DNA from 4 places in the Pseudomonas sp. LBUM1641 genome. Region 2 is predicted to be linked to each of the others. Evidence: predicted binding sites of a transcription regulator. Region 2 holds the regulator's gene; each other region holds the start of a gene.
What was found. Region 2 encodes FliA, which starts transcription of late flagellar genes. Its sites were predicted from a motif close to CTAAAGTTTNNNNNNNNNNNGCCGNTAA; they were not measured.
Positions count from the first base shown of each region.

Region 1: ACA046_RS14250 (methyl-accepting chemotaxis protein) is a predicted target of FliA. The motif match lies at 2,016-2,043, and genes of this name have one in related genera.
Region 3: ACA046_RS31805 (methyl-accepting chemotaxis protein) is a predicted target of FliA. The motif match lies at 3,388-3,415, and genes of this name have one in related genera.
Region 4: ACA046_RS20000 (methyl-accepting chemotaxis protein) is a predicted target of FliA. The motif match lies at 2,143-2,170, and genes of this name have one in related genera.

Region 1 is NZ_CP166815.1:3,132,780-3,137,840, reverse strand. Features, by position in the region: gene ACA046_RS14265 (LysR family transcriptional regulator) at 1-382, opposite strand, end outside; gene ACA046_RS14260 (aldo/keto reductase) at 502-1,497, shown strand; gene ACA046_RS14255 (hypothetical protein) at 1,504-1,902, opposite strand; gene ACA046_RS14250 (methyl-accepting chemotaxis protein) at 2,102-4,096, shown strand; gene ACA046_RS14245 (SRPBCC family protein) at 4,178-4,633, shown strand; gene ACA046_RS14240 (DUF411 domain-containing protein) at 4,788-5,061, shown strand, end outside.
Region 2 is NZ_CP166815.1:5,226,505-5,231,565, reverse strand. Features, by position in the region: gene flhF (flagellar biosynthesis GTPase FlhF) at 1-1,202, shown strand, start outside; gene fleN (flagellar synthesis regulator FleN) at 1,323-2,156, shown strand; gene fliA (RNA polymerase sigma factor FliA) at 2,153-2,893, shown strand; gene ACA046_RS23900 (chemotaxis response regulator CheY) at 3,064-3,438, shown strand; gene ACA046_RS23895 (protein phosphatase CheZ) at 3,457-4,245, shown strand; gene ACA046_RS23890 (chemotaxis protein CheA) at 4,257-5,061, shown strand, end outside.
Region 3 is NZ_CP166815.1:6,874,477-6,879,537, reverse strand. Features, by position in the region: gene ACA046_RS31820 (putative bifunctional diguanylate cyclase/phosphodiesterase) at 1-732, shown strand, start outside; gene ACA046_RS31815 (NorM family multidrug efflux MATE transporter) at 861-2,264, opposite strand; gene ACA046_RS31810 (LysR substrate-binding domain-containing protein) at 2,417-3,337, shown strand; gene ACA046_RS31805 (methyl-accepting chemotaxis protein) at 3,516-5,061, shown strand, end outside.
Region 4 is NZ_CP166815.1:4,337,474-4,342,534, forward strand. Features, by position in the region: gene ACA046_RS19985 (tetratricopeptide repeat protein) at 1-501, opposite strand, end outside; gene ACA046_RS19990 (aldose 1-epimerase family protein) at 733-1,947, shown strand; partial or broken gene ACA046_RS19995 (magnesium chelatase subunit ChlI family protein) at 1,957-2,084, opposite strand; gene ACA046_RS20000 (methyl-accepting chemotaxis protein) at 2,284-3,780, shown strand; gene ACA046_RS20005 (cytoplasmic protein) at 3,840-4,079, shown strand; gene ACA046_RS20010 (nucleotidyltransferase domain-containing protein) at 4,241-5,032, shown strand; gene ACA046_RS20015 (hypothetical protein) at 5,020-5,061, opposite strand, start outside.

The DNA.
Region 1 (5,061 bases), 2.1 Mb from region 2:
TGAGGCCGATTTCCAAGTCAATCTGCGGGTAACGCGTGGTGAACTCGGGCATTGCCGGAATCACCAGGAAGCGCCCGATCCCGGACGGCATATCGATACGCAACGTGCCGCGCGGGTTGCGGCGGCTGGTGGAGAACACAGCCTCGGTTTCCTCAAGGTCCGCCAGCAGGCTCACGCAACGCTGGTAATAGGCGGCACCGTCCAGGGTCGGGCTGACCTGGCGCGTGGTGCGCTGCAACAGTTGCACCCCAAGGTGTGCCTCCAGTTGTTTGATCAGGATCGTGACCGAGGCGCGCGGCAGTTGCAGGCTGTCGGCCGCCTTGGCAAACCCGCCCAGCTCGACAATCCGCACGAACACTCGCATCGCATTAAAACGGTCCACGGGCCGGTTTCCTTCAGGGATTATTTAGAATTTCATAATAGTGATAGTGGTTTTAGCCGGTTTATCCCGCTTTTGTCGAGGGCAACAATGGAGGCCTTCCCCACACAGGAGCTGGACCCATGCACACACGTCAACTCGGCAAAAACGGCCCCCAGGTTTCCGCCATCGGCCTCGGCTGCATGGGCATGACCGATTTCTACACCACCGGCACCGATACCGCCGAAGCCACCGCTACCTTGCACCGCGCCCTGGAGCTTGGGATCAACCTGCTGGACACCGCCGACATGTACGGCCCCCACACCAACGAAGCGCTGATCGGCAAAGCCATCGCCGGCAAGCGCGACCAGGTGTTCCTGGCCAGCAAGTTCGGCATCGTGCGTGACCCGGCGAACCCGGCGTTGCGTGGGGTGAATGGCCGTCCCGAGTACATTCGCGACGCCATCGACGGCACCCTGAAACGCCTCGGCGTGGAAACCCTGGACCTCTACTACCAACACCGTATCGACCCTGAAGTGGCGATTGAAGAAACCGTCGGCGCCATGGCCGAGTTGGTCAAGCAAGGCAAGGTGCGTTACCTGGGCCTGAGTGAAGCGTCGGCGGCCACCCTCGAGCGTGCCCATAAAGTGCATCCCATCAGCGCCCTGCAAAGCGAATATTCGCTGTGGAGCCGTGACCAGGAAGACAACGGTTGCCTCGCCGCTTGCCAGCGCCTGGGGATCGCATTTGTGCCTTACAGCCCACTGGGTCGGGGCTTCCTGACCGGCGCGCTGAAAAGCCCGGATGATTTTGCGGCGGATGACTATCGTCGGTTCAGCCCGCGCTTCCAGGGCGAGAACTTTGCGAAGAACCTGCTGCTGGTGGACCAGGTACAAGCCCTGGCCACCGACAAGGGCGTGACCGCCGGGCAACTGGCGTTGGCCTGGGTGCTGGCGCAAGGGGAATACTTGATCCCGATCCCGGGGACCAAGCAACGCAAGTACCTGGAAGAAAACGTCGCGGCATTGGAGGTCAAGCTGAGCCCGGCCGAACTGGCGGCGCTGGAGGCGATCTTCCCGGCCAATGCAACGGCAGGGCTGCGTTACCCGGAAGCGGTTATGCAGATGCTGGACAAATAGACCCACTCAATTGCGCTGGCGAAAGTCCGACAGGATGAATGGTGTGTGAGTCCTGAGCCAGGTATCAACCTCATCCAGCGAGCGCAATGGCTCGCTATGGGACTCAACGCTGTTTCGCGTGACGCTGACGGAATAGCCGTCGGCGTCCTGGCGCAGGGTGCCAGTGCTCTTGACCGGTTGGCCGCCTTCCTCGGCGAACGAGGTGGCGGTCAATGGCGCCGCAGTTAACGCTTGGGTGGTTCGTGCCTTCAGGGCTTTGCGCTTGGCGGCCAGTTCCTTGGCAACCACGACGCTGCCAATCGCCAACGCCAGGTAAACAAACGCCATGAAGTTATAGGTGGTGCCTCTGACCGTGTGATGCTGGATGCCCAGCCACTTGACGACCTGGTAGATGATTTCGTCCATGTTTTACGGTTGAATCCATTAGAAACTCTGGCCCGTATCAAACACCGCAGGCCCCCAAAATAGAAGCCTTGTGCAGGCTTTTTTATTCATTGCACTTTCTTACACCATAGTACCTAAAGCTCGCCCTTCCCAAGCCGATAGCCCTTCGAAGCTCTAACAAAGCCGCGTCGCACAATAAACGCTTCGTAAGGACGACCCCATGCCCTCATTGCGCTCTATCCAAGCTCGTTACACCCTGTTTTTGGTGCTGTTCGTCCTGTTGTTATTCGTATTGACGGTCGTGGGCATCGGACAGTTGGTGGCCCCCAAGCTGCGCCACACCGAAGAACAAGTGGCCCTCAATCGCATTGCCGAAGTGGCCGAGCAGATTCAGGGCGAGCTGAACAAGGTTCAGGCCCAGCAACGCAGCATCACCCAAACCATCCCGCTGCTGGACAGCGATGCCATCGACAAGGTGCTGCCCGGCCTGGTGGACCAGTACGGCGAATTGAAAGTGTTCGGCGGCGGCATCTGGCCCCTGCCCAACCAGCGCACGCCGGGACGCAACAAGCACAGCACCTTCTGGCACCGCGATGCCTCGGGCAAGCTGGCAGTGAATACGTTCTGGAACAGCGACGCAGCCCCCAACTACTACGATCAGAGCTGGTACAAAGGCGGCCTCGCTTCGCCCCGCGGCCAGTGCGCCTGGGCGGCGGCCTACAAGGATGACGCCAGCCAGGAGCCACGCACCAACTGCGCCATGGCCATCCAGCGCGATGGTGCAGCTTACGGCGTCGCCACCATCGACGTGACCCTGGGTTTCTTCAACGACCTGGTGGCCAGCAAGGAAAAAGACCTCGGCGGGCAAATGCTGATTGTCGAAGCCGACGGCAAGATCATCAGCAACAGCACACGCATCAGCGGCCCGGTGGTGTTGAAAAACATCAGCGAATTGGCCGGCACCTCGGCCTTTGCCGCCCAGGTCAGCGCCGGCCTGGCCCATCGTGATCAAACCCTGCAACGCAGTGAGTTCGACAACCAGGGCGTGGCCAGCACCTTCTTCATGCGCCCGATCGAGGGCACGCCGTGGTTCCTCGCGACTGCGCTGCCGACCTCGCTGATCACCGCCCAACGGGATGACGTGCTGGGTACGCTGGCGATGCTGCAAATCCCGATGATTCTGCTGCTGGTGCTGTTGCAGGTGTATGCCATCCGCCAGCTGGTACACCGGATGACCGCGCTGAAAACCAATATCGACGCGCTGTCCAACGGCGACGCCGACCTGACCCGGCGCATCACCATCCGTGCCGAGGACGAACTGGGCGCGATTGGCCATTCGGTGAACCGCTTTATCGTCTACCTGCAAAACATGATCGGCGAAGTGACCCTGGCCACCGGCGCCATGTCGTCGAGCCTGGCGCAATTGCAGCAGACCTCGGCCCAGACCAACCAGATCCTGGTGCGCCATGCCTCGGAAACCGACCAGACCGTCACCGCCATCACCGAGATGAGCTCTACCGCCGATACCGTGGCCGAGAACGCTGCCGAAACCGCCGCGTTCACCCAGCGTGCCAACGAGCATGCCGACCGTTCACGGGTAGTGGTCGGGGAAGCTTCCCGCAGCGTCAGCGCGCTGATCGGCGAAGTTTCCAGCGCCACCCACACCGTGGAAAACATGCGCCAGGACGCCGCGCGCATCACTGAAACCCTCGGCGTGATCGGCGCCATCGCCGGCCAGACCAACCTGCTGGCACTCAACGCGGCCATCGAAGCCGCCCGGGCCGGCGAACAAGGCCGGGGTTTTGCGGTGGTGGCCGACGAAGTCCGCGCCCTGGCCGCCCGTACCCAGGCCAGTACCTCGCAGATCAATGAGATGTTGGCGCGCCTGACCACCGGCGTGAGTTCCTCGGTGACGGCCATGGAAGCCACCCAGGCCAGCTGCCAGTCTGCCGCTGACGCCACGGCGCGGGTCAACACGGGGTTGGACGAGATGGCCGGCTCCGTCAGCCATATCAACAACCTCAGCACTCAGATCGCCACCGCCGCCGAACAGCAAAGCGCGGTGACCGAGGAAATCAACCGCAGCATGGTGCACATCCGCCACATGGTCGAAGAACTGGTGCAAAGCGGCCACGCCACCGAGCACAACACCCAAAGCCTGCTGGACGCAAATGGCCGGGTTATTGCATTGATGGGACGCTTTAAGGTGCGTTGAAAAAATAGCCTGAAAGCTCCCGTGCAATGCGCGGGAGCCAGACTATTCTGACAGTTCGCTCCGCCACACAGGAGGTGTGTCATGCACGCAGTCGAGCACCCGATCCGTCTGGAGCGGATCAGTCAGGAACGCTATATCCAGGCCCCTATCGAAACCGTTTACGACTATGTCACCCAACCGGATCGCTGGCATGAATGGCATCCGACTTCCTTGAGCGCCGACACCGGCACCACAGGCTCATTGCCCACCGGCCATCGTTTTACCGAAACCATCGACCTGATGGGTGTGCGGGTGCCCATGAGCTATCGCGTGCAGGTTGCGCTGCGACCGCGGGAGTTCAAGACCGCATTTACTTCGCTGGCGGTCGACGGCTGCATTCACTATTTCTTGCAGGCCCAAGGCGACGGCACCTTGTTTATCCGTGTGCTTACCTATGAAACCGAACTGCAACTGACCACCTTGCATGAGCGCATGATCGCCCTGTCCAACCTGGCCCTTGACCAGCTCAAGCAGCGCCTGGAATCCCCGTCTTCCTGACAAAACCGTCATATCCCTCTCAGTTTTCCGACAGCACCAGGCCGTTATTCTGGTGCTGCCGGTGTTTCGTAAAACCTCGTAACACTCTCGGAAAACCCTTTTGTAAAAAGCGCGGAGAATGCCCGGCTGTTGCCCTTTATCTGACGAGATGATGATGAAAACTACCCTGCGACTGGCCGTGCTGTCGGCCCTGCTCATGAGCCCCCTGGCCCAGGCTGCCGAGCTGATCCCGATTGATGTGCACCGCGATGCCAATTGCGGGTGCTGCAAAAAGTGGATTGCCCATCTGGAAAGCAACGGCTTCAAGGTCAACGACCATGTGGAAACCAACATGAGCGAGGTCAAGCAACGCCTAGGCGTGGCGCCGCGCCTGGCGTCGTGCCATACCGGCGTGATCGACGGCAAATTCGTAGAAGGCCATGTACCTG
Region 2 (5,061 bases):
AGCTGACGGCTGCCCTCGATTACAAACCCTCGGCCCTGGCGCCGCGTGTGCCGAACATGGAACTGGAAGACGAGCTGCGCAAGACCGCTTCGCGCATTGTCTCGGCCCAGGCTGAATTGAGCATGCGTGGCGACAGCGACGCCTCCACCAATCGCCAGCTGTTTGCCGGGTTGCCGCTGACGGCGTCCGAGCCTCTGGTAGAACCGACTTTTGTTGAGCCGCCGCGTCCTGCTGCGCCCGCCCCGGCGGCAGCGGTAGACCAGCGAGTGTTCGACTCGATGCGTTTCGAACTCAACGGCCTGCGTGAACTGCTGGAAGTGCAATTGGGCTCGCTGGCCTGGAACCAGTTGCAGGGCAGCCAGCCGCAACAGGCCAACCTGTGGCGTCGCCTGCAACGCATCGGTCTGTCCGGCCCGTTGTCCCGCGACCTGCTACAGCTGACCACGCAAATTGAAGAACCTCGCCAGGCCTGGCGCATGCTCCTGGCCCACCTGGCGCGGATGATCGTCACCCCGGAAATCGAACCCCTGGAAGAAGGCGGCGTGATTGCCATGGTCGGCCCTGCCGGCATGGGCAAGACCACCACCCTGGCCAAGCTGGCCGCACGTTACGTGCTCAAGTACGGCGCACAGAACATCGCGCTGGTGAGCATGGACAGCTACCGCATTGGCGCCCAGGAACAGCTCAAGACCCTGGGCCGCATTCTCAATGTGCCGGTGACCCACGTCGACCCGGGCCAGTCCCTGGCCAACGCCCTCGATCCACTGCTGCGCAAGCGCGTGGTGCTGATCGACACCGCCGGCCTGCAAGCCAGCGACCCGGCCCTGCGCATGCAGCTGGAAAGCCTGGCCGGGCGCGGGATCAAATCCAGAAACTACTTGGTACTTGCTACCACCAGCCAGAAGCAGGTATTGACCGCCGCCTATCACAGCTACAAGCGCTGTGGGCTGGCGGGCTGCATCCTGACTAAACTGGATGAGACGGCGAGCCTGGGCGAAGTGTTGAGCCTGGCCATCAGTCATGAATTACCGGTTGCTTACCTGACCGACGGGCCGCGGATTCCGGATGATTTGCATCTGCCGCGCCGTCATCAGTTGGTCAGCCGGGCTGTCAGCGTGCAAATGCAGGAAGAACCCAGTGAGGAAGCGATGGCTGACATGTTTGCTGACCTCTACCACAGCCCGAACAAACGTGTCGGCTGAGGCAACATGGCCTTTAATTTACAAATGACAGTGCAAAGTATCTACATCGATGGTCTGCCAGCAGTTCGCGCGGCCAAGTCATGTAGCCTGCGTCTAAGCAAGACAAGGTAAAGAAATAAAATGGGCAGCATGCATCCCGTACAGGTGATCGCGGTGACCGGCGGCAAAGGTGGCGTCGGAAAAACTAACGTGTCAGTGAATTTGTCCCTGGCCCTGGCAGAGCTTGGCCGTCGCGTCATGCTGCTGGATGCTGACCTGGGTCTGGCGAACGTTGACGTTCTGCTGGGACTGACGCCCAAACATACCCTGGCCGATGTCATCGAAGGCCGCTGTGAGCTGCGCGACGTACTGTTGCAAGGCCCCGGCGGGATTCGCATCGTGCCGGCCGCGTCCGGCACCCAGAGCATGGTGCACCTGAGCCCGGCGCAGCATGCCGGCCTGATTCAGGCGTTCAGCGACATTGGCGACAACCTCGACGTGCTGGTGATCGACACCGCCGCCGGGATCGGCGAGTCCGTGGTCAGCTTCGTGCGCGCAGCCCAGGAAGTGTTGCTGGTGGTGTGCGACGAACCGACCTCGATCACCGACGCCTACGCGCTGATCAAACTGCTCAACCGCGACTACGGCATGAACCGCTTCCGCGTGCTGGCCAACATGGCCCAAAGCCCCCAGGAAGGCCGGAATCTGTTCGCCAAGTTGACCAAGGTCACAGATCGCTTCCTCGATGTCGCCTTACAATACGTTGGCGCAGTTCCCTACGACGAATGCGTACGCAAGGCCGTGCAAAAGCAGCGTGCGGTCTATGAAGCGTTCCCTCGTTCGAAGTGCGCATTGGCGTTCAAGGCTATTGCCCAGAAGGTCGATACCTGGCCGTTGCCCGCCAACCCGCGTGGGCATCTGGAGTTTTTCGTCGAGCGATTGGTGCATCAGACGAGCGCAGGACCGGTGCTATGACAGCCAGCGGCTACAACCTTTACAAGAAGTCGGCACGTGACAGTCAAGTCGAATTGATCGAGCGCTATGCGCCCCTGGTCAAGCGCATTGCCTATCACTTGCTGGCGCGCCTGCCCGCCAGTGTCCAGGTCGAAGACTTGATCCAGGCCGGGATGATCGGCTTGCTCGAAGTGTCGACCAAATACGACGCGAGCAAGGGCGCAAGTTTCGAGACATACGCGGGTATTCGTATCCGTGGGGCCATGCTCGATGAAGTGCGTAAAGGTGATTGGGCGCCGCGTTCGGTACACCGCAATACGCGCATGGTAAGTGACGCAATTCGCTCAATTGAAGCAAAAACCGGTCGCGACGCTAAAGATCATGAAGTTGCGGCCGAACTCCAATTGAGTCTCGACGATTACTACGGGATTTTGAACGATACCTTGGGCAGCCGCCTGTTCAGTTTCGACGACCTTTTGCAGGACGGCGAACATGAAGGGCTGCACGAGGACGGCGCGAGTGCTCATCTCGAACCGTCACGCGATCTGGAAGATGAACGCTTCCAGACTGCGCTGGCGGACGCGATTGCCAATTTGCCGGAGCGTGAGCGACTGGTGTTGGCGCTGTACTACGACGAAGAGCTGAACCTCAAGGAAATCGGTGAGGTCCTGGGAGTCAGCGAATCGCGAGTCAGCCAGTTACACAGCCAGTGCGCGGCCCGCTTGCGGGGGCGTTTGGGAGAGTGGCGAGCGCGCTGACAGGCAGTGTGGGGACACTGCGAACGATACCGTCCGGGCGCTGCGCCCGGACGGGCTTGGCCCGTGGTGCGCCCCCGGTAGTCCTTTTTGTGTAACGCCTGTTGATTGATATGGCGCGCCCAGGTGCTGGGCGCGTTTAAGACTGCTTGGAGGTCGAATTGGACAAGAACATGAAAATCCTCATCGTTGATGACTTCTCAACGATGCGGCGGATCATAAAAAACCTGTTGCGTGACCTTGGGTTCACTAACACGGTCGAGGCGGATGACGGCATTACGGCGATTCCGATCCTCAACAGCGGGAGCATTGACTTTCTGGTAACGGACTGGAACATGCCGGGCATGACCGGTATCGATCTGCTGCGCCACGTGCGCGCGGATGAAAAACTGCGCAGCCTGCCTGTGCTGATGGTGACCGCTGAAGCCAAGCGTGAACAGATCATCGAAGCCGCCCAAGCCGGGGTTAACGGCTACGTGGTCAAGCCATTCACTGCACTGGCCTTGAAAGAGAAGATCGAAAAGATCTTCGAACGCATCGGTCATTGATGCTGCCACGGGGGAGCTATGGAGCATAAAGAATCATCGCAGGCCGACTTCGAGTCGACCCTGAAAAAACATGCCCACCAACTCGTCGAAAGCCTAGAAAAAGGCCAGTTCGGTGACGCGGTGCAGTTAATCCATGAGCTCAACCAGACCCGTGACCGCGGCCTGTACCAGGAAGTGGGCAAGCTCACCCGTGAGTTGCACAGTGCGATTGTCAATTTTCAGATTGACCCGCACATGCCCCAGGCCGAAGAAATCTCGCAGATCACGGATGCCACCGAACGCCTGTCCTATGTGGTCAGGCTGACTGAGGCGGCGGCCAACCGCACCATGGACCTGGTGGAAAACGCCACGCCTCTGGTCAACGGTATGGCCAGTGAAGCCAAGGCCCTGAGCACTGACTGGGGCCGGTTCATGCGTCGGGAAGTGGGCGCTGAAGAGTTTCGTGAGCTGGCGCGTCGGGTTGAAGGCTTTTTGTCCCGCAGCGAGCAGGAAAACCGCACGGTTTCCAGCAACCTCAATGACATTCTGCTGGCCCAGGACTACCAGGACCTCACCGGTCAGGTGATCAAGCGCGTGACCCAACTGGTCACCGAAGTGGAAAGCAACCTGCTCAAACTGGTGTTGATGGCGGGTCAAGTTGACCGGTTTGCCGGCATCGAACATGACCGCGAAGCGATCCTTTCTGAAAAAGATCCACAAAAACACCTCGCCAAGGGTGAAGGTCCGCAGATTCATGCCGATAAACGTGAAGACGTTGTATCCGGGCAAGACGACGTAGACGATTTGCTGTCCAGTTTAGGCTTCTAAGGAGCACACCCATGAGCTTCGGCGCCGATGAAGAAATCCTTCAGGATTTCCTTGTAGAGGCCGGCGAAATTTTAGAGCAACTGTCCGAACAACTGGTCGAGCTGGAAAGCCGACCGGATGATGCGAACCTGCTCAATGCAATTTTTCGCGGTTTTCACACTGTAAAAGGGGGCGCCGGCTTCCTCCAGCTCCACGAGCTGGTGGAGTGCTGTCACATCGCCGAGAACGTGTTCGACATCCTGCGCAAGGGTGAGCGGCACGTCGACTCGGAACTGATGGACGTGATCCTGGAAGCGCTGGACGCGGTCAACGGCATGTTCAGTGAAGTGCGCGAACGTGCACCGATCACGGCCGCCACCCCGGAACTGCTGGCCGCCCTGGCGCGCCTGGCAGAACCTGCGGCCAATGCGCCGGTGGTCGAGGCGGTGGCTGAGCCTGTCGCCGAGCCTGCGGGCGACGTGACCGACAGCGAATTCGAACAACTGCTGGACTCGCTGAACGCCGTCAAGGCCGAAGCCGAAGCTCCGGCGGCCAGTGCGCCGGCCATGGTGCCGACCACCGAAGACATTACCGACGCCGAGTTCGAGTCATTGCTCGACCAGTTGCACGGCAAGGGCCAGTTTGCCCCGGACGCGGTGGCCGCAGCGCCAGCGCCAGCGGAAGCAGCGGCGCCTGCCAGCAACGAAATCACCGATGACGAATTTGAAGCGTTGCTGGACCAGTTGCATGGCAAAGGCTCGTTTGCTGCCGATGCACTGCCGGAAGTTGCTGCAGCAGTCGCTGCACCTGCCGCACCCGCCGCTGCTGCTGCCGCTG
Region 3 (5,061 bases), 1.6 Mb from region 2:
CAACCGCGGCTGGACCTCGACGACGGGCATATCGTCGGCCTTGAAGCGTTGGTGCGCTGGCGCCACGGTGAGCGCGGGCTGTTGCCGCCGAGCGAGTTCGTGCCCCTGGCCGAGCAGAGCGGCTTGATCGTGCCGCTGGGCTACTGGGTGATTTCCCGGGCCCTGCGCGACATGCAGGACCTGCGCGAACGCGGGATTGCGCCGTTGCACATGGCGGTCAACCTGTCGTTCCGCCAGTTCCAGGACAGCCAATTACTCAGCACCCTTAGCCGGCTGATTGCCGAGCGTGGCGTGGAAGCCCAGTGGCTGGAATTTGAATTGACGGAAACTGCGGTGATGCGCCGCAGCGACCTGGTCAAGCAGACCATGGACGCCCTTGGCCGCCTGGGCGTGCGCTTTTCCCTGGATGACTTTGGCACCGGCTTCTCGTCGTTCGTGCACCTCAACAGCCTGCCGATTGCCTTGCTGAAGATCGACAAGAGCTTCGTCGGCGGTATGGAAGAGCGCGAAGAGAACCGCAAACTGGTCCACGCGATGATCAACCTGGCCCACAACCTGAATCTGGAAGTGGTGGCCGAGGGCGTGGAAACCGCAGAGCAACTGGCGTTGCTGCGGTTGTTCGGCTGCGACCAGGCCCAGGGTTACCTGATCAGCAAACCGTTGCCGCTGTCGGAACTGGTGGACTACCTGACGTTTGGTGACAGCCAGGAGTTGGTGGGCGGCGTGATCTAATATTGTGAACCCGATCAAAAATGTGGGAGCGGGCTTGCTCGCGAATGCGGTATTTCAGGCAACCAATTCATAGCTGACCCACCGCATTCGCGAGCAAGCCCGCTCCCACATTTGACCGAGTACAGCCGTTACTCAGGCTGCGGGGCTTGAAATCCGAGGTGGGCTTCAGGCTCCTGGCGAATCATCCGCTTCATCTTCCGTTCAAACGCCCAGGTCAGGCTGACTGCCGCGCACGCCAGGCCCAAAGCCAGGCCCCACCACACGCCGGTCGGCCCCCAGCCGAGGTTGAACGCCATCAGCCAGGCGGCCGGTGCGCCGATCAGCCAATAGCAACCCAACCCGACCAGGAACGTGGTCTTGGCATCCTTGAGCCCGCGAATGCAGCCCATGGCGATGGTCTGCACGCCGTCGAACAGCTCAAACCAAGCGGCCACCGCCAGCAGGCTGACCGCGAGGTTGATCACGTCGCGAAACGCCGGGTCATTCTGGTCGAGGAACAAGCTGATCAACTGGTGCGAGAACAACCACAACACCGCTGCAAAGCCCAGCATCACCAATGCGCCAAAGCCGATGCCAACCCGTCCGGCCAGCCGTGCGTCCAGCAGGTTCCCGGCCCCGTAATGCTGGCCGATGCGCATGGTGATCGCGTAAGACATGCCCGCCGGAACCATGAACGCCACCGACACAATCTGCAGGGCAATCTGGTGCGAGGCCAATTGCGTGCTGCCCATGGTGCCCATGCACAGCGCCGCGAAAGCAAACAGCCCGACTTCCACCGCATAGGTGCCACCAATCGGCAGGCCAAGGCGCCACAGTTCCCGCAGGTAATGCAGGTTGGGGCGCAGCAGGCCCTTGCGCAGCGGGTAGGCGTCGTAGGCGCGGTTGTATTTGATGTACCAGATCAGCGCCAGGGCCATGCAGTTGGCGACGATGGCCGTGACCAGGCCAATGCCCACCAGCCCAAGTTTCGGCAGGCCGAACATGCCTTCGATCAACGCGTGGTTGAGCAGGTAGTTGATCACCGTGCCGCCCAGGCTGATAACCATCACCGGCGTTGCCTTGCCGATGGCGCTGGTGAAGCCGCGCAGGGCCATGAACGTCAGGTAGCCGGGCAGGGCGAACGGCAGGATGGTCAGGAACTGGCCGGCGGACGCGACGTTGGTTTCGGTCTGGCCGAACATCAGCAGCACTGGCTTGAGGTTCCACAGCAACAAGCCGGCCACCAGCGCCATCAACCAGGCCAGCCACAGCCCGGCCTGAGTCAGGCGGGTGGCGCCTTCAATGTCGCCCGCGCCCTGGCGGATCGCGACCAGCGTGCCCACGGCGGCGATCACGCCGATGCAGAAAATCGACACGAACGAATAGCTTGCGGCACCCAGGCCACCGCCGGCCAGGGCCTCGGGGCTCAGGCGTGCCATCATCAGGGTGTCGGTTAGCACCATCAGCATGTGGGCCAACTGTGAGGCAATCAGCGGCCCTGACAGCCGCAGAATGGCCCAGAGTTCGGTACGTGCCGGATGCTGCATGATCATCACGCTCAAAAAGTCAGGGAAGGGTGGAAGGGTTGATTCTCGGCGCTCACAGCGCGTTGCACAAAGGGATAAATCCGATGGCACGCATGATTAAAACTCATGCCTGAATGATTCTGGTAGGGTTTCGAGATTGCGCCGTCGGAGCTTTCGCCATGTCTCGTCGTCTTCCTCCTCTTTACGCCTTGCGCGCGTTTGAAGCCGCATCCCGCTACAACTCGTTCACCCGGGCGGCGGAAGAGTTGTCGATCACCCAAAGCGCGGTGAGCCGGCACATTCGTACCCTGGAAGAGCATTTCGCCTGCCGCCTGTTCCAGCGCAGCGGCCGCACCTTGCAGCTCACCGAGGCGGCGCGCCTGTTGCTGCCGGGCGTGCGCGAAGGCTTCGCGGCCCTGGAGCGCGCCTGTCACACGTTGAACGCAGAGGACGACATCCTGCGCATGAAGGCGCCGTCCACCCTGACCATGCGCTGGCTGCTGGCGCGGCTCAGTCGCTTCCGGCATTTGCAGCCGGGCAATGAAGTGCAACTGACCAGCGCCTGGATGAGCATCGATGAAGTGGACTTCAACCAGGAGCCGTTCGATTGCGCCGTGTTACTGAGCAATGGCCATTTCCCGCCGGACTGGGAAGCCAGTTACCTGTTTCCTGAGCTGTTGATTCCGGTGGGCGCCCCCAACCTGTTGAGCGACGGGCCCTGGGATGTCACACGGCTGGCTACCGCCGAGTTGCTGCATCCGACACCCGACCGGCGTGACTGGCGCTATTGGCTGGAGCGCATGGGGTTGTCATCCCAGGTCTCGCTCAAGGGCGGGCAGGTGTTCGACACATTGGAATTGGGCATGATCGCGGCCGCCCGGGGTTACGGCGTTTCCATGGGCGACTTGCTGATGGTGGCTGAAGACGTTGCTCAAGGCCGCCTGAGCCTGCCATGGCCAACCGCCGTGGCCAGTGGGGAAAATTACTATCTGGTGTGGCCGAAAACCCGGCCCGGTGGTGAGCGTTTGCGCCGGCTGGCGGACTTTCTTCAGAGCGAGGTCCAGGCGATGGAATTGCCCGAGGTAGAGCGGCTGGATTGAGCGGATTGCGCATTGGCGAGCAATCGTTTGCGTGATACCCCTGTGATTCGCTCAAGTATTGAGCCTGCCCGCCGAAGTAGGGTTGTTGGAACCACCGTTCTACAACGTTTCCCCTATTAGAATTTTGCCGAGCAGCGCTATGAGATCAGGATGATCCTGGCCTCGGCCAGGAGCCTTCATGTCTCAACCTCGCGCCCGGATCGCCTCTCAACTGGGGCTTGCCCTCGCCGTGATACTGGCTGTCGTCATCAGCGGCAGCACGGTGTTCGCCTTGCGTTCGCTGGACTCAGCCAACCTCGACACCCGCGAGGAGCATCTGGCCAGCGAGGCTCGCTTGCTGGCTGACCAACTCAATACCTTCCACAGCACCTTGCGCGAGAGCACTCAGCGTTTGAGCGGGCTGTTTGAAAAGCGCTTCAGCGCTGGCTTGAGTACGCGCCCCGAGCAACCGGTGACGGTGGCGGGCGTGCAGACGCCGGGCCTGTACCTGGGCGAGGAAGTGCTCAACAACAATTTCGCTGAAGTTGATGAGTTCAAGCAGATGTCCGGCGGCGTGGCGACCGTATTCGTACGCAGCGGGGAGGACTTTATCCGCGTCAGCACGTCCCTGACCAAGCAGGACGGCAGCCGCGCCATCGGTACGGCGCTGGATCATCAGCACCCGGCCTATCAACGCTTGCTCGGCGGGCAGGGCTATGTCGGCCGCGCGGTGTTGTTTGATCGCTTCTACATGACCCAGTACAGCCCGGTGCGTGATGCCAGCGGCAAAGTGATTGCGGTGCTGTTTGTCGGCTTCGACTACACCGACGCGCAGAACGCCCAGTTCGACAACCTCAAGCGCTTCCGCATCGGCCAGACCGGTTCCCTGGCGCTGCTGGACGAACAGAAGCACTGGCTGGTCCCGCCAGCTGGGGTGCAGGCGCTGGATCAGTCGATTCCGGTCATGCTCGACCTGGCCGCCAAGCCTGGAAAAGGCCGTTTCTGGAGCGACAAGAACGAAGACTTCTACAGCGTCGCGGTGCCGTTTGAAGGCGGCCCGTGGTCGGTGGTGGCGAGCATGCCGAAAGCCGAAATTCGCGCGGTGACCTGGTCGGTGGGGATTCGCCTGGCGATCGGCAGTTTGCTCGCGATGCTGCTGGCGGTGGGCGCGGCGGTCTGGCTGCTGCGCAGCAAATTGCAGCCGTTGGGCGACCTGGTGCGTCAGGCTGAAGCCCTGGGCGCCGGTGATTTGAGCGTGCGCTTGAACGTTTCCAGCCATGATGAAATCGGCCAGCTAGCCCGCAGTTTCAACCAGATGGGCGAAGCCCTGTCGACCATGGTGTCGCATATCCGCAAGGCGGCAGAAGACGTGAACAGCCGCGCCCAGGCGCTGTCGGGTTTGTCCGGCGGTGCGTACGAAGGTATGGAGCAACAGTCCGGCGAAATCACCAGCATGGCCGGCGCGGTAGAAGAGTTCAGCGCCACCTCGCTGAACATCGCCGACAACATGGGTAACACCGAGCGCCTGGCCCAGGACAACGCCCAGCAAACCAAGATCGGCCGCACCTCGATGCAAGAAGCGTCTTCGTCCCTGGAACACATCGCCACCGCGCTGAACAGCACGGCCACGGTGATCAATACCTTGGGCCAGCGCTCCCAGGAAATCGGCGGGATCGTCGGTGTGATCACCGCGATTGCCGAACAGACCAACCTGCTGGCGCTCAACGCCGCTATCGAAGCGGCGC
Region 4 (5,061 bases), 890 kb from region 2:
CGCATAACCGAGGTTAACCTGGGCCTCTGCCAAGCCTTGCTCCGCGGCCTTGCGAAACCACACGGCGGCCTTTGCCTTGTCGGCGTTCACGCCAACACCGAGGTTGTAGCAAAGACCGAGGTTGTATTGAGACAGCGCAAGGCCTTGCTCTGCAGCCTTGCTAAACCATTGCGCGGCTTGAGCGTGGTCCTTGGGTACACCAAGAGCGTCGTAGTAAGCCACTCCGAGGTTGTGTTGGGCAGGGGCGTAACCCTGGCGGGCGGCGCTTTTCAGCCAGGTGATGGATTCGGCCAAGGTCACGAGGTTCTGACCCTTGATGACAGACAAGTCGAACTGCGCTGGCGCCGAGCCGTTATTCGCAGCCGTGGTGAGCGCCGATAAATCGCTCGTGGTTTGCCGGTGAATCATCGCGCCTGCGGGGCTATAACTTGCAAAACTGTAACTGGTGAACCCCAGAAACACAGTGGCAATACAGACCCGAAACATCCTTTTCGCCTGCATGATTGAATCCTTCGTCAATAAGCTGGGTTCGGTTTGGCCAGAACTCAGCCTGCCAAAAGCCGATCATAGCCAAGCAGGCGTCAGCCGCAATTATGCAAATAGGATTAGCTCCTTATTTTTTCCCGGATTTAAAGCGTGGCTATCAGCGACATTACCGTGTCGATCTTTTAGCTTGCTGAAACGTTTCATCACGTTTATAAAAATGGCACAACTCCAAGAAAGGCTGCTGCCATGACCCCGCTCAAACTTTTTGTTGCCATCAGCGCACTGTCCACTGCCTCCCACGCCATGGCCTGGGATTACGTTCTGCTCGACACTGACAAAGCCGCCCAGAGCTGGCAGATCACCAGTCAGCAACTCGGAATAAAAACCGACAAACCCTTCAGTGTTACCTTACGCACCTTGCACGGCGGTCGGCAGGAGGGCGTCAGCATCGTCGACATTGATAACGGCACGATGAAACTCTCGGTAGTGCCGACCCGCGGAATGAACGTCTTGCAGGCCTCGGTTGGCAATGTACGCATGGGCTGGGATTCGCCGGTCAAGGAAGTGGTCAATCCGTCTTTCATCGAACTCAATGGCCGCGGTGGTCTGGGCTGGTTGGAAGGTTTCAATGAGCTGGTCACCCGCTGCGGGTACGAATGGGTCGGCCACCCCGGCGTCGACAACGGCGAGCTGCTGACCCTGCATGGTCGGGCCGCCAACATTCCTGCGAATAAAGTCACGCTGCATATCGATGAAAAACCACCGTACGCCATCACCCTGCGCGGCGAGCTGAAAGAGCAGGCGTTCAAGAAGGTCGACTTCTCGGTCGCGACCGAACTGGTCACCGAACCCGGCAGCGTGGTGTTCGCCCTTAACGACACCCTGACCAACAACGGCGACTATCCGAAGGAATACCAGGCGCTTTATCACAGCAACTTCAGCACTCCGTTCCTGGAGCAGGGCGCTCGTTTCGCCGCGCCGGTGAAACAGGTGTCGCCGTTCAACGACAAGGCCAAGGACGATCTTCCCGACTGGCAAACCTACCGCGCACCGACCAAGGACTACGACGAAACGGTGTACAACGTGGTGCCGTATGCCGATGCCAAGGGCGATACGTTGACCGTGTTGCATAACAAGGCCGGCAGCCTGGGCGTTTCGGTCGGCTTCAATACCCAGACACTGCCCGTGTTTTCCCTGTGGAAAAACACCGACACCCAAGGCCAGGGCTATGTCACGGGGCTGGAGCCGGGGACAAGTTTTTCCTACAACCGCCGTTATCAGCGGCCACTGAATCTGGTACCGACAATTGGGCCCAAGGAACACAAACAGTTCCGCATCAGCTATAGCTTGTTGGCGGATAAGGCGGCGGTGGATAGAGCCTTGAAGCAGGTTAGCGAGATTCAGGATGGGCGGGAGACTGAGGTGCGGCAGACGCCGTTGGTTGATCTTACCAAGGGGTGACACGGGCGGGAGCATTGTCGGCCGATATGGCAGCCCCTCGGCCATGTGTTCGCGTCTGATCCCGTCGGCTTGTTCAAGGTCCACCAGCGAGCGTGCGACCTTGAGCGGCGATGGGCTGCTCGCAACGATTCGGTCACTGTCCGCGGTTGGCCGATTGCAGCCCCTCGTGACAAACCTCTATTCGCCGTTTCCAACCTAAAGCCCCACCCAACAACGCCGATAACCTCCTACCACCCATCAATCCCCGCTCCCCCACACCTGATTCGCTCCCCGCATGCCCGTATGGCACGTCGCATGCTTGCCTGACCCTGGCCAGTCCACATGGAGTACGAGTGAATGCCTGCGCAAGCCCGTTTTATCGAGCACTACCGTAAAGCCGACCGCATCATGCTCGCCCTGATCTGGCTGATGACGCTGTTCTCCCTGGGCCTGTCGTTCTGGCACGACACGCTGCTGCAAGCACTCATCATAGGAGGCGGCACCAGTGTGGTGCTGACCCTGGCCTATCGCGTCATCGGCGGCACCCGTCTGATGCGCTGTGCGCTGGGCGTTGGCCTGATGGTGATGGCGGCGTTGCACATCAACCAGGCCGAGGGTGTCATCGAATCGCACTTCGGTATCTTCGCGCTGCTGGCGGTGCTGACGTTCTACCGCGACTGGCTGCCTATCCTGGTGGCCGCGGCTACCATCGCGGTGCATCACGTGGTGTTTCATGCCTTGCAACACCAGGGCTTCCCTGTGTTTGTGATGGAGCATCACGGCGGCTGGAGCATGATTTTCGTCCACGCGTTCTACGTGGTGATGGAGACGGTCGCCCTGCTCTATCTCGCGGTACACAGTCAGAAAGAAGCGGTGGAAAGCCAGGAAATGCTCGAAAAGATGCTCGCCGTCACCACCCAGTTCAGCGGTGAGGCCGTCAAGGGCAGCGCGGAAAAAGTTCATGTCTCACTCGCGACGCGTTTCGACCACTTTCTGACCCAGATCACCGGCCTGATCGACGGCGTCGCTCGCGACTCCCACGGCCTCGGCCAACTTGGCCAGGAACTGGCCCACGCCAGCGGCACTCTGGAAAAAGGCGCGCGCCACCAGTTGGCAGAAATTGCCCAGATGACCGACTCCATGCAACGCATGGAAGACGCCATGGGGCATATCGCGGTGCACGTGGAGCAAGCCGTCGAACACGCGGGGCAAGCCAGCCAGCAAGTCATCCGTGGCCAGGAAAGCGTCGGCCGCGCCCAGCAGGAAATCACCCAGCTCGCCACCCGCCTCCACGACACTAACGAAACGGTCCAGGGGCTGGCCGTGCAAGCCGAACAGATCGGCTCGGTGCTGGAAGTCATCAGCAGCATCGCCAACCAGACCAATCTGCTGGCCCTCAACGCCGCCATCGAAGCCGCCCGCGCGGGTGAGCAAGGGCGCGGGTTTGCCGTGGTTGCCGATGAGGTACGCAGCCTGGCGCAGCGCACGGCGGTGTCTACCCAGGAGATCAAGACGATTATCGAAGGCTTGCAACACGGCAGCCGGCAAGCGGTTGAAGCCATGCACGACAGCCGCCAGGGGGTGGAACGCTGCGTGGAAGACAGCCAGCTGGCGGTGGAGATGCTGCGGGCGGTGGGCAATGATATTTCGCAGATTGATCAGTTGAATGGGCGGATTGTGTCGACCACCCGCGAGCAGTCCACGGCGAATGTGGAGATTGTGGGGCGGCTGCAGTCGGTGCAGAGCATTGCGCAGAATACGGCGCAGGATGTTGAGACGCTGGCCAGGAGCAGTGAACGGCTGCCGCCAATTGCGGTGCGGCTGGATGCGCTGGGGCGCCGGTTTCATCAGTGAGCGGGCGCTCGATTGACCCCGATTTTTTCTAGTAAAATTTGGAGTTTAAGGACTAACCCATGGATGTGATTTCAGCGCACCTATTTTCTACAAATCACCGCACTCAAATTGAAGCAAGCGATCGCTGTGGCTGTTTTTACTGCTTAGGTGTGTTTTCGCCTTCAGAAATCACTGAATGGGTTGACCTAGATGGCACCGCTTTGTGTCCGAAGTGCGGGATCGACTCGGTTATCGGTTCAGCATCCAGCTTGCCGATCACCCCTGAATTTCTCTCGAAAATGCACGAATATTGGTTCTAAAAGATTCCGTCACTCGATGGCATCCCTTCTGTTTGAGATCTACAGAGGAGCTTTATCTCAGTGCCGCACGTTTCGGCTACGTATTTACACACTCTGGGCCGGAAGCATTCACTATTGGCTCTGTTAAAGTCTCTCTCTGAACACAACTCACGGACGGCTTCATGGAACGACTCCATCCTCGTGGCATTGATGCGGACGGTTATATCCTCACCGTCTCCAACGTCGAGATGCAGCCACAGTTTCAGGCTTTGCTGACGGACGTTTGCATGACGCTCACGCGGTCGGAACCTCTGCTGGACGGGATTTATCTTTATGGTAGCGTCGCTAGAGGCGACGCTGTGCCGGGGGTTTCTGACCTGGACCTAACCCTCGTTCTGCACAGCCCTCCTACGTCGCAGGATCTGGAAATGCTGGAGTCGAAAAGGCGCATGCTGGAAAGTCGGCATGCCGAAGTCACCAAGATCGATTTCGATATCGGTAGTCGTGCTGAAGTATTGGCACCTGACAATCGATTGAGCTGGGGGTATTGGCTCAAGCATCACTGTCGTTGCTTATGGGGCAATGATCTGACCAAACGCTTTGACCGGTTCAAGCCGTCGCGCGCTATCGCCATTGCCGTGAATGGTGACTTTGAATCCGTACTGACCCGGTATGCCGATCTTATCGATCAGGCGACCACACCGACGCAATCGCTGCGCTTGCAGCGAGAAGCTTCGCGCAAACTCATCCGGTCAACTCAAGTGCTTCGCTCTGAACAGGACCTGATGTGGCCGCAAACACTGGAAGAGCTTGTCGAGCAGTTTGTTCAGCATTACCCAAGTATGAGAATGCAGATCTCTTTTTTCTTGTCCCAGGCAAGGAACCCGGATGCCAAGCCAAAAAAGTTTACGACTCAGCTCCACCATTTTTTGACCTGGATGGCGACAGAAATGCACGGAGCTCATTCCACGTAACGAAGCCACAAATGCGTCCGACCGGAGAT